DNA from 2 places in the Streptomyces ambofaciens ATCC 23877 genome. Region 2 is predicted to be linked to the other one. Evidence: riboswitches for the same ligand, from Rfam matches in the RefSeq annotation. Region 2 holds a riboswitch; the other holds the start of a gene.
The links. Region 2 has a riboswitch for glycine ahead of gcvT (glycine cleavage system aminomethyltransferase GcvT). Riboswitches for the same ligand answer to the same signal wherever they lie in the genome.

Region 1: another riboswitch for glycine. It lies ahead of gcvP (aminomethyl-transferring glycine dehydrogenase); the one in region 2 lies ahead of gcvT (glycine cleavage system aminomethyltransferase GcvT).

Annotation. Positions count from the first base shown of each region.
Region 1 covers NZ_CP012382.1:1,456,828-1,465,195, reverse strand. Annotated here, with positions in the region: gene SAM23877_RS06620 (small basic family protein) at 1-187, shown strand, start outside; gene SAM23877_RS06615 (DUF881 domain-containing protein) at 193-1,065, shown strand; gene SAM23877_RS42060 (zinc-ribbon and FHA domain-containing protein) at 1,256-2,083, shown strand; gene ftsR (transcriptional regulator FtsR) at 2,127-2,864, shown strand; gene SAM23877_RS06600 (bifunctional nuclease family protein) at 2,949-3,422, shown strand; gene SAM23877_RS06595 (MerR family transcriptional regulator) at 3,616-4,299, shown strand; gene SAM23877_RS06590 (DNA polymerase IV) at 4,345-5,781, shown strand; gene SAM23877_RS06585 (PRC-barrel domain-containing protein) at 5,803-6,180, opposite strand; glycine riboswitch at 6,319-6,414, shown strand; gene gcvP (aminomethyl-transferring glycine dehydrogenase) at 6,593-8,368, shown strand, end outside.
Region 2 covers NZ_CP012382.1:5,524,230-5,532,597, reverse strand. Annotated here, with positions in the region: gene SAM23877_RS24735 (AAA family ATPase) at 1-660, opposite strand, end outside; glycine riboswitch at 840-934, shown strand; glycine riboswitch at 935-1,051, shown strand; gene gcvT (glycine cleavage system aminomethyltransferase GcvT) at 1,091-2,224, shown strand; gene gcvH (glycine cleavage system protein GcvH) at 2,357-2,734, shown strand; gene glyA (serine hydroxymethyltransferase) at 2,750-4,012, shown strand; gene SAM23877_RS24715 (L-serine ammonia-lyase) at 4,110-5,477, shown strand; gene SAM23877_RS24710 (MFS transporter) at 5,592-7,025, shown strand; gene SAM23877_RS24705 (glycoside hydrolase family 25 protein) at 7,154-7,711, shown strand; gene SAM23877_RS24700 (NADPH-dependent F420 reductase) at 7,719-8,368, opposite strand, start outside.

The DNA of each region.
Region 1 (8,368 bases), 4.1 Mb from region 2:
CGGCATCTTCGACGACAAGGTCTTCGTGGTGTCGTTCCTGTCGAACGTGGTGGTGGCCGCGCTGATCGTCTTCCTGGGCGACAAGCTGGGCGTGGGTGCCCAACTGTCGACCGGGGTCGTCGTCGTCCTCGGCATCCGTATCTTCTCCAACGCCGCGGCCATCCGCCGCCACGTCTTCCGGGCGTGAGGCCGATGAGCGACCACGACGAGCGGAATGCGAACAGGTTGCGCAGAGAGCTGCCCGACGAGGTACCGCCGTCGCAGAGGCCCGAGCAGGCCCCGGCGGCCGGTGACGCTTCGGAGGGGCCGCCGGCGGAACGGCAGCACGAGCCGAGGGCGGGGCTGACCGGCAGGCAGCGGCTGGTCAAGGGGCTGTGGCCGCCGCGTCTCACCCGGGCCCAACTCATCGTCGCGCTGCTGTTGTTCGGACTGGGCTTCGGCCTCGCCGTCCAGGTGGCGTCGAACAGCGACGGGGACAGCGCGCTGCGAGGCGCGCGGCAGGAGGATCTGGTCCGCATCCTCGATGAACTCGACGACCGTACTCAGCGTCTTGAAGACGAGAAGCAGGGCCTCGAGAAGCAGCGCGACGAGCTGGAGAACAGCTCCGACCAGGCCGAGGAGGCCCGCAAGCAGACGCTCGAGAAGGAGCGGCAACTCGGTGTCCTCGCGGGCACCGTGGCCGCGCAGGGGCCCGGCATCACGGTGACGATCCAGGACACGAAGGGGATGGTCGAGGCGGACATGCTGCTCGACGCGGTGCAGGAACTGCGTGCGGCGGGCGCCGAGGCGATCCAGGTGAACGGTGTGCGGGTCGTCGCCGGAACGTACCTCACGGACGCCGGCAAGTCCGTGAGCGTCGACGGGAACAAGATCAACGCGCCCTATCGTTTCCAGGTCATCGGCAAGCCGCAGGACCTCGAACCGGCTCTCAACATTCCTGGAGGAGTGGTGCAGACTCTGGAGAAGGAACAGGCCACCGTTACTGTTGAGCGGTCGGGCAAGATCGTCGTGGACGCCTTGCGAGCGGCGGAGCGGCCTGACTACGCTCGGTCGTCCTCCCAGTGAACCGGCGGTGCATGGGGGACGTCCGGCCAGGGCATGAGGTTGCGGGGGGTCGGCGCACCGATTGGGTGGTGCGTGGTGGAAACTGTCCGGTGGAGACGGACGTTGTGAAGGTGTCCGGGTCGGCCAGTAGGTTCAGTCAGGGTTCGTCCTGCCCCACGGGCGGGTCTGTTTCGGTCAAGGGGAATCGCCCGTGAAGTTGTTTGCGAAGTTGTTCGGCAAGAGCGCGCGAGAGGGCAGCGACAACGCGACCGCGCGCCATCGCGCACAGCCCGACGCGGAGGGCCGACGCCCGATGTTCCGGGACCAGGTGGGTCCGGGCGGGGACATTTCGGGTGGTCAGGGCGCGCCGTCTGTTGACCCTGCACAGTCCGGCGGCATAGGTTTCGGACAACCGTCGACCTCAGGTACGGGTGGAGGGTTTCCCCCGGGCCCGTACGCGTCGAACGCCCCGGCGGGGCAGCCGCGGCAGGAGGATCCGTCCATGTCGGCCCTGGTGTGCACGAGGTGCGGTAACCGCAACGCGGAGAACAGCCGCTTCTGCTCCAACTGCGGTGCGCCGCTGCGTGCCGGAGCGGTCCCGGAGCGTGCGTCCGAGACGACCTCCACGATCTCCATCTCCGGCCTGGAGGCGTACGACGCCGAGGTCACCGGCCAGACCGCGGTCCCGGCTCTCTCGCCCGAGGCGCAGGCCGCCGTCGACGCGCTGCCGCTGGGCTCCGCGCTCCTGGTGGTGCGCCGTGGCCCGAACTCGGGCAGCCGCTTCCTGCTGGACGGCGAGCTGACCACCGCCGGGCGCCACCCGCAGAGCGACATCTTCCTGGACGACGTGACGGTCTCCCGCCGCCACGTCGAGTTCCGCCGCAGTCCGGACGGTTCGTTCACGGTGGCCGACGTCGGCAGCCTGAACGGCACGTACGTCAACCGCGAGCGCATCGACCAGGTCGCCCTGTCGAACGGCGACGAGGTGCAGATCGGCAAGTACCGGCTGGTCTTCTACGCGAGCCAGCGGGGTTACTGACCCGCCCCCGGGCCTCCACCCGGGGAACCCCCAGGGAAGGTCCATGCTTCATACACCGAGCGGCGGTGCCGGGCACGGCGCCGCCGCCGCGGACAGTGGGCTGATGAGCATCGGCACGGTGCTGAACGCGCTGCGTGACGAGTTTCCCGACATCACCATCTCCAAGATCCGGTTCCTGGAGTCCGAAGGGCTCGTCGAGCCGCGGCGGACGCCGGCCGGGTACCGCAAGTTCAGCGCGCACGACGTCGAGCGCCTGGGGCAGGTGCTGCGCATGCAGCGCGACCACTACCTGCCGCTGAAGGTGATCCGCGAGCATCTGGACGCCATGGAGCGGGGCGAGGCCGTGCCCCTGCCGTCACTGGGCAGGCAGCGGGACGCAGAGGCCCGACCGGAGCAGGCCGACGGACCCACGGCCGCCAGGATCGGCCGGGACGAGCTGCTCGTCGCGGCCGGAATCGGCGAGCAGGAGCTGAAGGAGTGGGAGTCGTACGGACTCGTCGCTCCCCTGGCCGACGGGGCCTACGACGCCGAGGCGGCCACCGTGGCGTCGCTAGTGGTCGAACTGGGAAGGTTCGGGATCGAGCCGCGCCACCTGCGCGTCATGAAGGCCGCCGCCGACCGCGAGGCGGGCCTCGTCGACCAGGTGGTCGCGCCGCTGAGGCGTCACCGCAACCCCCAGACCAGGGCACACGCGGAAGCCCGCACCAAGGAGCTGGCGGGACTGGCGGTGAAGCTGCACGCGGCGCTGGTGCAGACCGCCCTCGGCGTGCGGCTGCCCTGAAACGGACGTACTCCGAGAGCCGGATCACCCGCCCGATCCCGGCCCGACTACCCAAAGGTCCCGAGCACGGCCTAGGGTTGCTGTGTGAACGAGCTCGATGTCGTAGGTGTCCGGGTCGAGATGCCCTCCAACCAACCGATCGTGCTGCTGCGCGAGGTGGGAGGCGACCGTTTCCTTCCCATCTGGATCGGGCCGGGGGAGGCGACGGCGATCGCCTTCGCCCAGCAGGGGATGTCCCCCGCGCGGCCGCTGACCCACGACCTGTTCAAGGACGTGCTGGAAGCAGTCGGCCAGGAGCTCACGGAAGTGCGCATCACGGACCTGCGGGACGGGGTCTTCTACGCCGAGCTGGTCTTCGCCAGCGGTGTCGAGGTGAGCGCCAGGCCGTCCGACGCCATAGCGCTCGCCCTGCGCACCGGAACGCCGATCTACGGAAGCGACGCGGTGCTCGACGACGCCGGCATCGCCATCCCGGACGAGCAGGAGGACGAGGTCGAGAAGTTCCGCGAGTTCCTCGACCAGATCTCCCCGGAGGACTTCGGGACCAGCAACCAGTGAGCCGGGCGAGGCGGAGGTGGAGCGCGGTGCTGTACGGCCCCTTCCAGGCACATTCGGCTAGCCATTCCCCGTGTTGGGGCACGCGAAACCACTCTTAGGGTGATTATCACTCGGCGTGCCGAGTGTGGCGATCGTTGACGCACCCTTGGTGACTGCCTACCTTCGAGGAGGCAGGTCAAGGACGGAGGTCGGCGTGAGAATCAGCGGCGACGGTACGGCTGGGGGTGGCCCCGGGCACAGCCTCGGGGAGAGTGGACCGTACCCTCCCCCGAGCTCTCGGCTCCGCGCGAGCGGGGGGTATCCCCAGCAGGGTGGCGCGGCCGACCCGGCTCCGCAGCGGCCGGCTGCCGTGCCGAGCAGCGGAGGGGCGACGTCCATGGCGTCCGAGCAGATCGGCTACCGCGGGCCCACGGCCTGCGCGGCCGCCGGAATCACCTACCGGCAGCTCGACTACTGGGCCCGCACGGGTCTCGTCGAGCCCAGCGTGCGGCCCGCGCACGGTTCGGGGACACAGCGTCTGTACAGCTTCCGCGACGTCGTCGTGCTGAAGATCGTCAAGCGCTTCCTCGACACCGGGGTGTCACTGCAGAACATCCGCACCGCGGTCCAGCACCTCAGGGAGCGCGGCTTCCAGGACCTGGAGCGGATGACGCTGATGAGTGACGGCGCCACGGTCCACGAGTGCACGTCGCCCGACGAGGTGCACGCCCTGCTCCAGGGCGGCCAGGGCATCTTCGGCATCGCCGTGGGCGTGGTGTGGCGGGACGTCGAGAGCGCGCTGTCGCAGCTGCACGGGGAGCGCGTCGACACGGGGGAGACCCTGGTCGGGCACAATCCGGCGGACGAGCTGGCGCGGCGTCGCAACCGGGCGGTCTGAACACCGCCCGCGGCGTTGTCAGTGGCGTAGGGCAGCATCGGAGGGGTGAGAACCGCGCCCACGATCCTGCATCTCGACATGGACGCCTTCTTCGCCTCGGTGGAGCAGGCGTCCAAGCCGAGCCTGCGCGGGAAGGCCGTGGTCGTGGGCGGTCTGGGGCCGCGCGGGGTGGTCGCCACCTGCTCGTACGAGGCGCGGGTCTTCGGCGTGCACTCGGCGATGCCCATGGGCCAGGCCCGGCGGCTGGCGCCCCACGCCGCGTACCTCGTGCCGCGCTTCGAGCTCTACCGGTCGATCAGCGAGCAGGTGATGCGGCTGCTGCGGGCGCTGTCGCCCCTCGTGGAGCCGCTGAGCCTGGACGAGGCGTTCGTGGACCTGGAGGCCGGTGGGGCGGCCTGGGACGCGGCGTCGGCGCGGCTGGCCGGTGCGCGGCTGCGCACGGACATCCGCGCCTTCACCGGCCTCACCGGATCGGTGGGACTCGCGGCTTCCAAGATGCTGGCCAAGATCGCCTCGGAGGAGGCCAAGCCGGACGGCCTGGTCCTGATCCGGCCGGGCACGGAGCGGGCCATGCTGGAGCCGATGTCCGTGCGCACGCTGCCCGGGGTGGGGCCGGCGACCGGCGACCACCTGCGGCGCGCCGGGATCACCACGGTCGGCGAGCTGGCGGAGGCGGGTGAGGACGAGCTCGTACGGCTGCTGGGCAAGGCGCACGGGCACGCTCTGTACGCCATGGCCCTGGCCCGCGACGACCGGCCGGTGGTGTCGGAGCGGGAGACGAAGTCGGTGTCGGTCGAGGACACCTACGACGTGGACATCCACGACCGGGTGCGGGTCGGTGTGGAGGTGGGACGGCTGGCGGAGCGGTGTGTGCGGCGGCTTCGCGGGTCGGGGCTCTCCGGGCGGACGATCGTGCTCAAGGTGCGCAGGTTCGACTTCTCCACGCTGACGCGGTCCGAGACCCTGCGCGGGCCCACGGACGATCCGGCGGTGGTGCGCGAGGCGGCGGCCCGGCTGCTGGACTCGGTGGACACCACGGGCGGTGTACGGCTGCTGGGGGTCGGCGTCAGCGGGCTGGCCGACTACACGCAGGAGGACCTGTTCGCGCAGGCGGCCGGGGACCGCTCCGGCGAACTCGCCGAGGAGCCCGAGCCCGCCGAGGAGAGACACGCGCCGGCGCCCACCGAGCGACGGTGGCCGCCGGGGCACGACGTGCGGCACAGGGAGTACGGGCACGGGTGGGTGCAGGGCAGCGGACTGGGGCGGGTCACCGTGCGGTTCGAAACGCCGTACTCGCAGGTCGGACGGGTACGGACCTTCCCGGTGGACGATCCGGATCTGACGCCGGCGGATCCGCTGCCGCTGGTTCCGGCCGTGCCGCGAGGACCCGGGGACGCGGGGGCCGCCCCCGCCGAGTCGGGCCCGGAGACGGAGGCGGGCGCCGGTGCGTCGGGGTACGAGCGTCCGGCTCCCGGTTGGTGACGGGTCCCGGGGGCGGGATCGTCAGCTCTCTTCCTTGCCCTGACCGGCCAGCTTGCCGAAGTCGCGGTCGGGGAGCGGGGCGGGCGCGGCCACGTCGAGTCCGTAGTGGTGGTAGAGCTGCAGTTCCTGCTCCGGCGAGAGGTGGCGGCCGACACCGAAGTCGGGAGCCTCCTTGATCAGCGTCCGTTCGAAGGGCACCCGCAGCGCGCCCTCGACCAGTTCGCTCGGCTCCAGGGGCACGAAGGCGTCCCTGCTGAACAGGCCGGTGCGTATGGCCGCCCACTCCGGGGCGCCGGTCGCGTCGTCGAGGTAGACCTCGTCGACGGTGCCGATCCGGGTGCCGTTGCGGTCGAACGCCTTGCGGCCGATCAGGTTCCGGGGGTCGATGTCAGTACGCACGGGGCCCTCCACTTGGTCGCACTGGGGTCGCACACCAGCCGCCGAATCATCCGTAAGTACTACAAAAGAGCACATACGGCGGGTCGGCCACTCGAAGGTCCGTGCGGCGAGCGCGCTGGTACGCTGGCAAACGGCTGCTGACCCCGTGCGGGAGAGTCCTCCGGACACCTCCGGAGGCGCCGAAGGAGCAAATCCTCCCCGGAATCTCTCAGGCTCACGTACCGCATGGACGAGGTCACTCTGGAAAGCAGAGCGGGTGTCGACGGCGTCCGCTCTCACCGACGGTGAAAGCCGGGTGGAGCCTTCGGGCCGCCCCGGTGAAGCTCTCAGGTCGAGATGACAGAGGGGGAGGCCGTCCGGGTACCCGTGCCGTGGTGCCCCTCGAAGGTCGTCAGACCAGGAGGCCTCCGCAATGACCGCCCCTCGCATTTCGCTCTCCGAGCTCGAACAGGCAGTGCCGTTCGAGCAGCGCCACATCGGCCCCGACGACGAGGCCCGGGCCAAGATGCTCGCGCAGGTCGGCTACGGTTCGCTCGACGAGCTGACGGCCGCCGCGGTGCCGGATGTGATCAAGAACGCCGACGCGCTGGACCTGCCCGGCGCGCGCTCCGAGGCCGAGGTGCTGGCCGAACTGCGTTCGCTCGCCGACCGCAACCAGGTCCTCGACTCCATGATCGGACTCGGCTACTACGGCACCTTCACGCCCCCGGTCATCCTGCGCAACGTCATGGAGAACCCGGCCTGGTACACCGCGTACACCCCGTACCAGCCGGAGATCAGCCAGGGCCGCCTGGAGGCGCTGCTCAACTTCCAGACGATGGTCGCCGAGCTGACCGGCCTGCCCACCTCCGGCGCCTCGCTGCTGGACGAGGGCACCGCCGCCGCCGAGGCGATGGCGCTGTCCCGGCGCATGGGCAAGAACAAGAAGGGCCTGTTCCTCGTCGACGCCGACGCGCTGCCGCAGACCGTCGCCGTGATACGGACCCGCGCCGAACCGACCGGTGTCGAGGTCGTCGTCGCCGACCTGAGCGAGGGCATCCCGGCCGAGGTCGCCGAGCGGGAGATCAACGGCGTCCTCATCCAGTACCCGGGCGCCTCCGGAGCCGTCCGCGACATCAAGCCGGTCATCGACCGGGCGCACGAACTCGGCGCGCTCGTCACCGTCGCCGCCGACCTGCTCGCCCTCACCCTGCTGACGTCGCCCGGTGAGCTGGGCGCGGACATCGCCGTCGGCACCACCCAGCGCTTCGGCGTGCCGATGGGCTTCGGCGGTCCGCACGCCGGTTACATGGCGGTGCGCGAGAAGTTCGCGCGCAGCCTGCCCGGCCGCCTGGTCGGTGTCTCGGTGGACGCCGACGGCAACAGGGCCTACCGCCTCGCCCTGCAGACCCGCGAGCAGCACATCCGCCGCGAGAAGGCCACCAGCAACATCTGCACCGCCCAGGTGCTGCTCGCCGTCATGGCCGGCATGTACGCCGTGTACCACGGGCCCGAGGGACTGCGGGCCATCGCGCGGCGCACCCACCGGTACGCCTCGCTCATCGCGGCGGGGCTCGCGGCCGGCGGCGTCGAGATCGTCCACGGCGCCTACTTCGACACGGTCACCGCGCGGGTGCCCGGCCGGGCCGCCGACATCGTCCACGCCGCCCGCGAGAACGGCATCAACCTGCGCCTCGTCGACGCGGACCACGTCTCCTTCGCCTGCGACGAGACCACCACGCGTGCCCAGGTCGGCGGCGTGTGGAACGCCTTCGGCGTCGAGGGCGACATCGAGGCGCTGGACGCGGAGACCGCGGAGACGCTGCCCGAGGCGCTGCTGCGCACGGACGACTTCCTCACCCACCCCGTCTTCCACCAGCACCGCTCCGAGACGGCGATGCTGCGCTACCTGCGCCGCCTGGCCGACCGGGACTACGCGCTGGACCGCGGCATGATCCCGCTGGGCTCCTGCACCATGAAGCTCAACGCCACCACCGAGATGGAGCCGGTCACCTGGTCGGAGTTCGGCGGGCTGCACCCCTTCGCGCCCGCCGAGCAGGCGCAGGGCTACCTGACCCTCATCCGTGAGCTGGAGGAGCGGCTCGCCGAGGTCACCGGGTACGACAAGGTGTCCCTCCAGCCGAACGCGGGCTCCCAGGGCGAGTTCGCCGGTCTGCTCGCCGTACGCGGTTACCACCGGGCCAACGGT
Region 2 (8,368 bases):
GAAGGCGATCCGGCGCAGCACGCCCGCGGCCTCCCGGTCCAGCAGGATCGCCGAGGTGCAGCCGACGGGCAGCGAGCCCTCGGTGATCGCGCGCAGCAGGCGGGTGTTGGCCGAGCGGTGCCGCAGGAACGCGTACCGCGAGACGCCCCGGCCGCGCTCGCGCTGGCCGGCCAGCGCCTCGTCGGCGTCGACGTCGATCAGCAGCAGGTGCAGGGTGCCCTCCCGGCGCCGCGCCTCGCGGGCCAGCCAGCCGCGCACCCAGGCCTGGGTGCCGCAGTCGTGCACGACCACGCCCTCGCCGGAGCGCAGGGCGCGGCGCAGCCCCGCGTAGTGGGCGAGGCGGACGAGGGGGCGGTAGAGCGCGTACGGCAGCCAGCGCGGCATGCGGCGGTCCCAGGCGTCGCGGGTGTCCTGGGAGTCGATGCGCGGGCCGCGCACGGTGCGCTCCATCAGCGTGGACTTGCCGCTTCCGGGCAGGCCGGTGATCACCACCAGGTCCCGGGGTCCGAAGAGCAGGGCGTGCGGGCTGTGGCCGCCGCGGTCCCGCAGGTCGCGGACGACGGGTGCGGGCAGTTCGGCGCACTTCTCCGGGGCCGGGGCGGCGGGCTGCTCGGGCAGCGCGAGACCCGTGGTGGTGGCGTACGCCGTGGTCCTGTTCACCGTGATCGTCCTCCCCTGGGGCGGTTCACGAGTTCCCATCCCCGTCGAGTGTAAAGAGAAGGTAATGCGCAGGTCTCGCGTTTTCGTTCGCTTACTGCCACAAGCCGGTTACAGATCACGGTCTGCCACGGATCGGCCGGTCGTGCAATGATGGCGGCGCCAACTGCATACCGGCCGTTTGAATCCGCGCGGGAGAGTCCCCGGCCGTCGCCGGGGCGCCGAAGGAGCAAGTCCCTCCCTTGAATCTCTCAGGCACCGTTACCGCGTGGGCGAGGCACATCTGAAAAGCGGGCCGCCGCGCGACGGCTGCCCCACCCAAGGTGCAAGTCCTGACCGCCGCGCTCCGGTGGTCATGGCGAACCTCTCAGGTTCCGATGACAGATGGGGAGGATCGACCTCGCCACGTCCTGTCCTGGGAGACGACCGACCGATGAGCAGTACCGAACTCCGCCGCACCGCGCTCGACGCCACGCATCGCGCGCTGGGCGCGACGATGACCGACTTCGCCGGCTGGGACATGCCTCTGCGCTACGGCTCCGAGCGCGACGAGCACGTCGCGGTGCGCACCCGGGCCGGGCTCTTCGACCTCTCGCACATGGGCGAGATCACGGTCACCGGACCGGCCGCCGCCGACCTGCTGAACTTCGCGCTGGTCGGCAACATCGGCAGCGTGAAGCCGGGCCGCGCCCGCTACACCATGATCTGCCGCGAGGACGGCGGCATCCTGGACGACCTGATCGTCTACCGGCTCGCCGACACCGAGGCCGGCGCTCCCCACTACATGGTCGTCGCCAACGCCTCCAACGCCCAGGTGGTGCTGGACGCGCTCACCGAGCGGGCCGCCGGCTTCGACGCCGAGGTGCGCGACGACCGCGACGCCTACGCGCTGCTCGCCGTACAGGGCCCCGAGTCCCCGGCCATCCTGAAGAGCCTCACCGACGCCGATCTGGACGGCCTGAAGTACTACGCCGGCCTGCCCGGCACCGTGGCCGGCGTGCCCGCGCTCATCGCGCGCACCGGCTACACCGGCGAGGACGGCTTCGAGCTCTTCGTGAAGCCGGAGCACGCCGTCGAGCTGTGGCGGGCGCTGACCCGGGCGGGCGAGGGCGCCGGGCTGGTCCCCTGCGGCCTGTCCTGCCGGGACACGCTCCGCCTGGAGGCCGGCATGCCGCTGTACGGGCACGAGCTGACGACCGCGCTGACGCCCTTCGACGCCGGCCTGGGCCGCGTGGTGAAGTTCGAGAAGGAGGGCGACTTCGTGGGCCGCGCGGCGCTGACCGAGGCCGCCGAGCGCGCCGCCTCGAAGCCTCCCCGCGTCCTGGTCGGCCTGGTCGCCGAGGGCCGCCGGGTCCCGCGCGCCGGGTACCCGGTCGTCGCCGGCGGCGAGGTCATCGGCGAGGTCACCTCCGGCGCCCCGTCGCCGACGCTGGGCAAGCCGATCGCCATGGCGTACGTCGACCCGGCGCACGCGGCTCCGGGGACCCCGGGTGTCGGCGTGGACATCCGGGGCAGCCACGAGCCGTACGAGGTCGTGGCGCTGCCGTTCTACAAGCGCCAGAAGTAGACACTGGTCGGCGGGGCCCGGCCGCTCCGCGCGCGCCCCTTCCCGGCGCCCGCCGCCCACCAGGGGTTTCAGCAGTCCCCCTCGCGTCACCCCCCTCACCAGCACTCCCCCGCGTACAGGAGAATTCAGGCCATGAGCAACCCCCAGCAGCTGCGCTACAGCAAGGAGCACGAGTGGCTGTCGGGCGCCGAGGACGGCGCCTCGACGGTCGGCATCACGGAGCACGCGGCCAACGCGCTCGGTGACGTGGTCTTCGTCCAGCTCCCCGAGGTCGGCGACTCCGTCTCCGCGGGCGAGACCTGCGGTGAACTGGAGTCCACCAAGTCGGTCTCCGACCTGTACTCCCCCGTCTCCGGCGAGGTCACCGAGGTCAACGAGGACGTCGTCAACGACCCGTCGCTGGTGAACTCCGCGCCCTTCGAGGGCGGCTGGCTCTTCAAGGTACGGATCACGGACGAGCCCGCCGACCTGCTCTCCGCCGACGAGTACACCGCCTTCACCGCCGGCTGAGGAGTCACGGACCGCATGTCGCTTCTGAACACACCCCTGCACGAGCTCGACCCCGACGTCGCCGCCGCCGTCGACGCCGAGCTGGACCGCCAGCAGTCCACCCTGGAGATGATCGCCTCGGAGAACTTCGCTCCGGTCGCGGTCATGGAGGCCCAGGGCTCGGTCCTCACCAACAAGTACGCCGAGGGCTACCCCGGCCGCCGCTACTACGGCGGCTGCGAGCACGTCGACGTCGTCGAGCAGATCGCCATCGACCGGGTCAAGGCGCTCTTCGGCGCCGAGCACGCCAACGTGCAGCCGCACTCGGGCGCCCAGGCCAACGCGGCCGCGATGTTCGCGCTGCTCAAGCCGGGCGACACGATCATGGGTCTGAACCTCGCCCACGGCGGGCACCTGACCCACGGCATGAAGATCAACTTCTCCGGCAAGCTCTACGACGTCGTCCCCTACCACGTCGGCGACGACGGCCAGGTGGACATGGCCGAGGTGGAGCGCCTCGCCAAGGAGCACCGGCCCAAGCTGATCGTGGCCGGCTGGTCGGCCTACCCCCGTCAGCTGGACTTCGCCGCGTTCCGCAAGGTCGCGGACGAGGTCGGCGCCTACCTGATGGTCGACATGGCGCACTTCGCCGGTCTGGTCGCGGCGGGCCTGCACCCGAACCCGGTCCCGCACGCCCACGTCGTGACGACCACCACCCACAAGACGCTGGGCGGCCCGCGCGGCGGTGTGATCCTCTCCACGGCCGAGCTGGCCAAGAAGATCAACTCCGCCGTCTTCCCCGGTCAGCAGGGTGGCCCGCTGGAGCACGTGGTGGCCGCCAAGGCCGTCGCCTTCAAGGTCGCCGCGAGCGAGGACTTCAAGGAGCGCCAGCGTCGTACGCTGGAAGGCGCCCGCATCCTGGCCGAGCGCCTGGTGAAGGACGACGCCAAGGCGGCGGGCGTGTCGGTCCTGACCGGCGGCACGGACGTCCACCTGGTCCTCGTCGACCTGCGCGACTCCGAGCTGGACGGCCAGCAGGCCGAGGACCGTCTCCACGAGGTCGGCATCACGGTCAACCGCAACGCCGTCCCGAACGACCCGCGTCCGCCGATGGTGACCTCCGGTCTGCGCATCGGTACGCCGGCCCTGGCGACCCGCGGCTTCACGGCCGAGGACTTCGCCGAGGTCGCGGACGTGATCGCCGAGGCGCTGAAGCCGTCCTACGACGCCCAGGCCCTCAAGGCCCGGGTGAAGACCCTGGCCGACAAGCACCCGCTGTACCCGGGTCTGAACAAGTAGACACCGCGTGTCCGGGGCGCCGTGCCCGCCACAAGCGAGCCCGGCGCCCCACCCCCGAAGCACCACCTCTGCACCACCCCCGTATTGAGGAGTCCCCGTGGCCATCTCGGTCTTCGACCTGTTCTCGATCGGCATCGGCCCGTCGAGCTCCCACACGGTCGGCCCGATGCGCGCGGCCCGCATGTTCGCCCGCCGGCTGCGCAGCGAGGAACTGCTGGGCTCCGTCGCCTCGGTCCGGGCCGAGCTCTACGGCTCGCTCGGCGCCACCGGCCACGGCCACGGCACCCCCAAGGCGGTGCTGCTCGGCCTGGAGGGCGACTCGCCGCGCACGGTGGACGTGGAGACGGCCGACGAGCGCGTGGAGACGATCCGGTCCTCCGGCCGCATCAGCCTCCTCGGCGAGCACGAGATCGCCTTCTCCTACGACGACGACATGGTGCTGCACCGCCGCAAGGCGCTCCCCTACCACGCCAACGGCATGACGCTGTGGGCGCACGACGCGCAGGGTGCCGAGGTGCTGACCAAGACCTACTACTCGGTCGGCGGCGGCTTCGTCGTCGACGAGGACGCGGTGGGCGCGGACCGCATCGTGCTCGACGACACCGTGCTGAAGTACCCCTTCCGCACCGGCGACGAGCTGCTGCGGCTGGCCCGCGAGACGGGCCTGTCCATCTCCGCCCTGATGCTGGAGAACGAGCGGGCCTGGCGCGACGAGGACGAGATCCGCGAGGGTCTGCTGGAGATCTGGCACGCGATGCGGGCCTGCGTGGACCGCGGCATGTCCCGCGAGGGCATACTCCCCGGCGGCCTCAAGGTCCGCCGCCGCGCCGCGAACACCGCGCGCAAGCTCCGCTCGGAGGGCGACCCGCAGGCCCTGGCCATGGAGTGGATCACGCTCTACGCCATGGCGGTGAACGAGGAGAACGCGGCCGGCGGCCGGGTCGTCACGGCCCCGACGAACGGCGCGGCGGGCATCATCCCGGCGGTCCTGCACTACTACATGAACTTCGTCCCCGGCGCCGACGAGGAGGGCGTTATCCGCTTCCTCCTCGCGGCCGGCGCGATCGGCATGCTCTTCAAGGAGAACGCCTCCATCTCCGGCGCCGAGGTCGGCTGCCAGGGCGAGGTCGGCTCCGCCTGCTCCATGGCGGCCGGCGCGCTCGCCGAGGTGCTGGGCGGCAGCCCCGAGCAGGTGGAGAACGCGGCCGAGATCGGCATGGAGCACAACCTCGGCCTGACCTGCGACCCGGTCGGCGGCCTGGTCCAGATCCCGTGCATCGAGCGCAACGGCATGGCCGCGGTGAAGGCGGTCACGGCCGCGCGGATGGCGATGCGCGGCGACGGTTCGCACAAGGTGTCCCTCGACAAGGTCATCAAGACCATGAAGGAGACCGGCGCCGACATGTCGGTGAAGTACAAGGAGACGGCGCGGGGCGGGCTGGCGGTCAACATCATCGAGTGCTGAGCGACGCGCGGGAGCACCGACCGCTCGTCTCACATCGTGACATGAGACAACTGAAAAATGAGACGCCTGAGATCGTGACGGTGCCAGCACCTTTCGCACGTGAAAGACCGAGACATGCCCGCACCAGCCTCAGGACCGTCCCCGGCGCCCGTCAACCCGCGCTCCCGCGTCCTCGTCGCCAGCCTCATGGGCACGACGATCGAGTTCTACGACTTCTACATCTACGCGACCGCAGCCGTACTGGTCTTCCCGAAGCTCTTCTTCCCGAGCAGCGACCCGACCACCGCGCTGCTGTCCTCCTTCGCGGTCTTCGGCGCCGCGATGGTGGCCCGCCCGATCGGGGCCGTCTTCTTCGGGCACCTCGGCGACCGGCTCGGCCGCAAGAAGACGCTGGTGATCTCGCTGCTCACCATGGGCATCGCCACGTTCCTGATCGGCGTCCTGCCCACCTACGCACAGGCCGGCTGGGTCGCCACCGCCCTGCTGGTGCTGATGCGCATCGCGCAGGGCTTCGCGCTCGGCGGCGAGTGGAGCGGCGCGGCCCTGGTCGCGACCGAGAACGCCCCCCGCGGCAAGCGCGCCCTGTACGGGACCTTCCCGCAGCTGGGCGCGCCGCTCGGCTTCATCATCGGCAACGGCCTGTTCCTGGTCATCGGGGCGCTGCTGCCCTCCACGGCCGGCGCCGACCCCACGCAGCCGTCCGACGCCTTCGTCGACTGGGGCTGGCGCATCCCCTTCCTGTTCTCGGCCGTGATGGTCGCGATCGGCCTGTGGGTGCGGTCGCGGCTGGTCGAGTCGGCCGTCTTCGCCAAGACCCGGGAGACCGGCAAGGTGCGCAAACTGCCGCTGGCCACCGTGGTGCAGGGCCACTGGAAGCAGCTGGTCCTGGGCACGTTCATCATGCTGGCGACGTACGTGCTCTTCTACCTGATGACCACGTTCTCGCTGAGCTACGGACGGGCCGCCGAGGACGCCGCCGTGCCCGGTCTGGGGTACAGCTACACGACGTTCGTCCTGATGATGATCTTCGGGGTGCTGTTCTTCGCCGCGTTCACCCTCGTCTCCGGCCCGCTCGCCGACAAGTACGGACGCCGCACCACCCTGATCTGGATCACCGCGGCGATCGTGGTCTTCGGTCTGGTCTGGGTGCCGCTGATCGGCCTGGGCACGCTCGGCGTGGTGCTGTGGCTCGTGCTCGGCTTCACGCTGATGGGCATGACGTTCGGCCCGATGGGCGCACTGCTGCCCGAGCTGTTCCCCACCAGCGTGCGCTACACCGGCTCCGGCATCGCGTACAACGTCAGCTCCATCCTCGGGGCGGCCGTCGCCCCGTTCATAGCGGTCGCCCTGTGGGAGGCCGGTGACGGCTCGCCGTGGCTGGTCGGCCTCTACCTCTCGGCGATGGCGGTGCTCACGCTGATCGCGCTGCTGCTCGGCAAGGAGACGAAGGACGTGTCCCTGGACGACGGAGAGGCAGCCACCCCCGACGCCGAGGCCGACACCGGCGCCGACGGCTCCCGGGCCGCGGTCGCCTCCTCCGCCCCCTGATCCGACCGGCGTTCACCCCTTCCGTACGCCGAGCGCCCCCGCGCCCGGCGTACGGCCGCCGATCCCGGGCATAACAACAACCTCCGTCCCCAAGGCACTTCAGCCCCACAGGCTACGAGGGAGTTCTCATGCTGCGCGGCATCGACGTGAGCGCGTACCAGTCCTCCACCTACGACACGGACGGCCTCTCCTTCGTCTTCGTCAAGGCGACGGAGGGCCGTTCGTACGTCAACCCCAAGCTCGCCGCCCAGACCAAACGGGCGCGCGACGCCGGACTCGTCGTCGGCTTCTACCACTTCCTGTGGCCGGGCAACCTGACCGCCCAGGCCGAGTACTTCGTCTCCAAGGCACCCGACCGGCCCGGCGACATCCTCGCCGTCGACTGGGAGACGACGGGCGAGGGCACCCACGCGAGCAACGCGGAGAAGGACAGCTTCATCCGGAAGGTGAAGGCGCTGCGGCCGGACAACCGGGTCGTGCTCTACTGCAACCGGAACTTCTGGCTCAACGTCGACACCACCTCGTACGCCGGCGACGGCCTCTGGATCGCCGACTACGTGTCGGCCGGCAAGCCCCGCATCCAGGCGAAGTGGCGTTTCCACCAGTACACCGACGACCCGGTCGACACGAACGTCGCGGACTTCGCGAGCAAGGCCGCGCTGAAGACGTGGGCCCAGGGAGCCTGAGGGCGGGTCAGCCGCGGAAGTCGGCCTGTCGCTCCGGGGACGCCTCCGTCAGCGCCTTGGAGACGGCCTCGGCGCCCTCGCGCAGGCCGTACACCGGGGTGCCGGGCTGCTGGCGCCAGGACTCGTCGATGCCGCCCGCGTCGACGGTGTCGAAGCCGAGTTCGTCGATCAGGGAGCGGACCTTGGCCTTGGCCGCCGCGTCGTCACCGGCGACCGGGAGGGCCATGCGGCCGGAGTCGCCGGACGGACGCGGGCGGTCCAGGATGTCCTGGGCGTAGGTGCCGTTGAAGGCCTTGATCACGGGGTGGCCGAGGTGGCGCTCGGTCCAGCGGCTCTCGGTGAGGCCCTCGTCCTCGATGGCGGCGATCCTGCCGTCACGCTGGCGCGGGTAGTAGTTGCCGGTGTCGATGACGGCCACGCCGTCGGCCGCCCCGTCGAGGACGCCGGACGGCAGGTCCGGGACCGCCTTCAGGGGGACGGTGACGACCACGATCTCCGCGCCGCGCGCCGCCTCCTCGACCGGTACGGGGGTCGCGCCGGTCTCCTCGGCCAGTGCGATGAGCGTGTGCGGACCGCGGGAGTTCGCCACCGAGACGTCGTGCCCGAGGGCGGTCAGCCGCCGGGTGAGGTTGCCGCCGATGTTGCCCGCGCCGATGA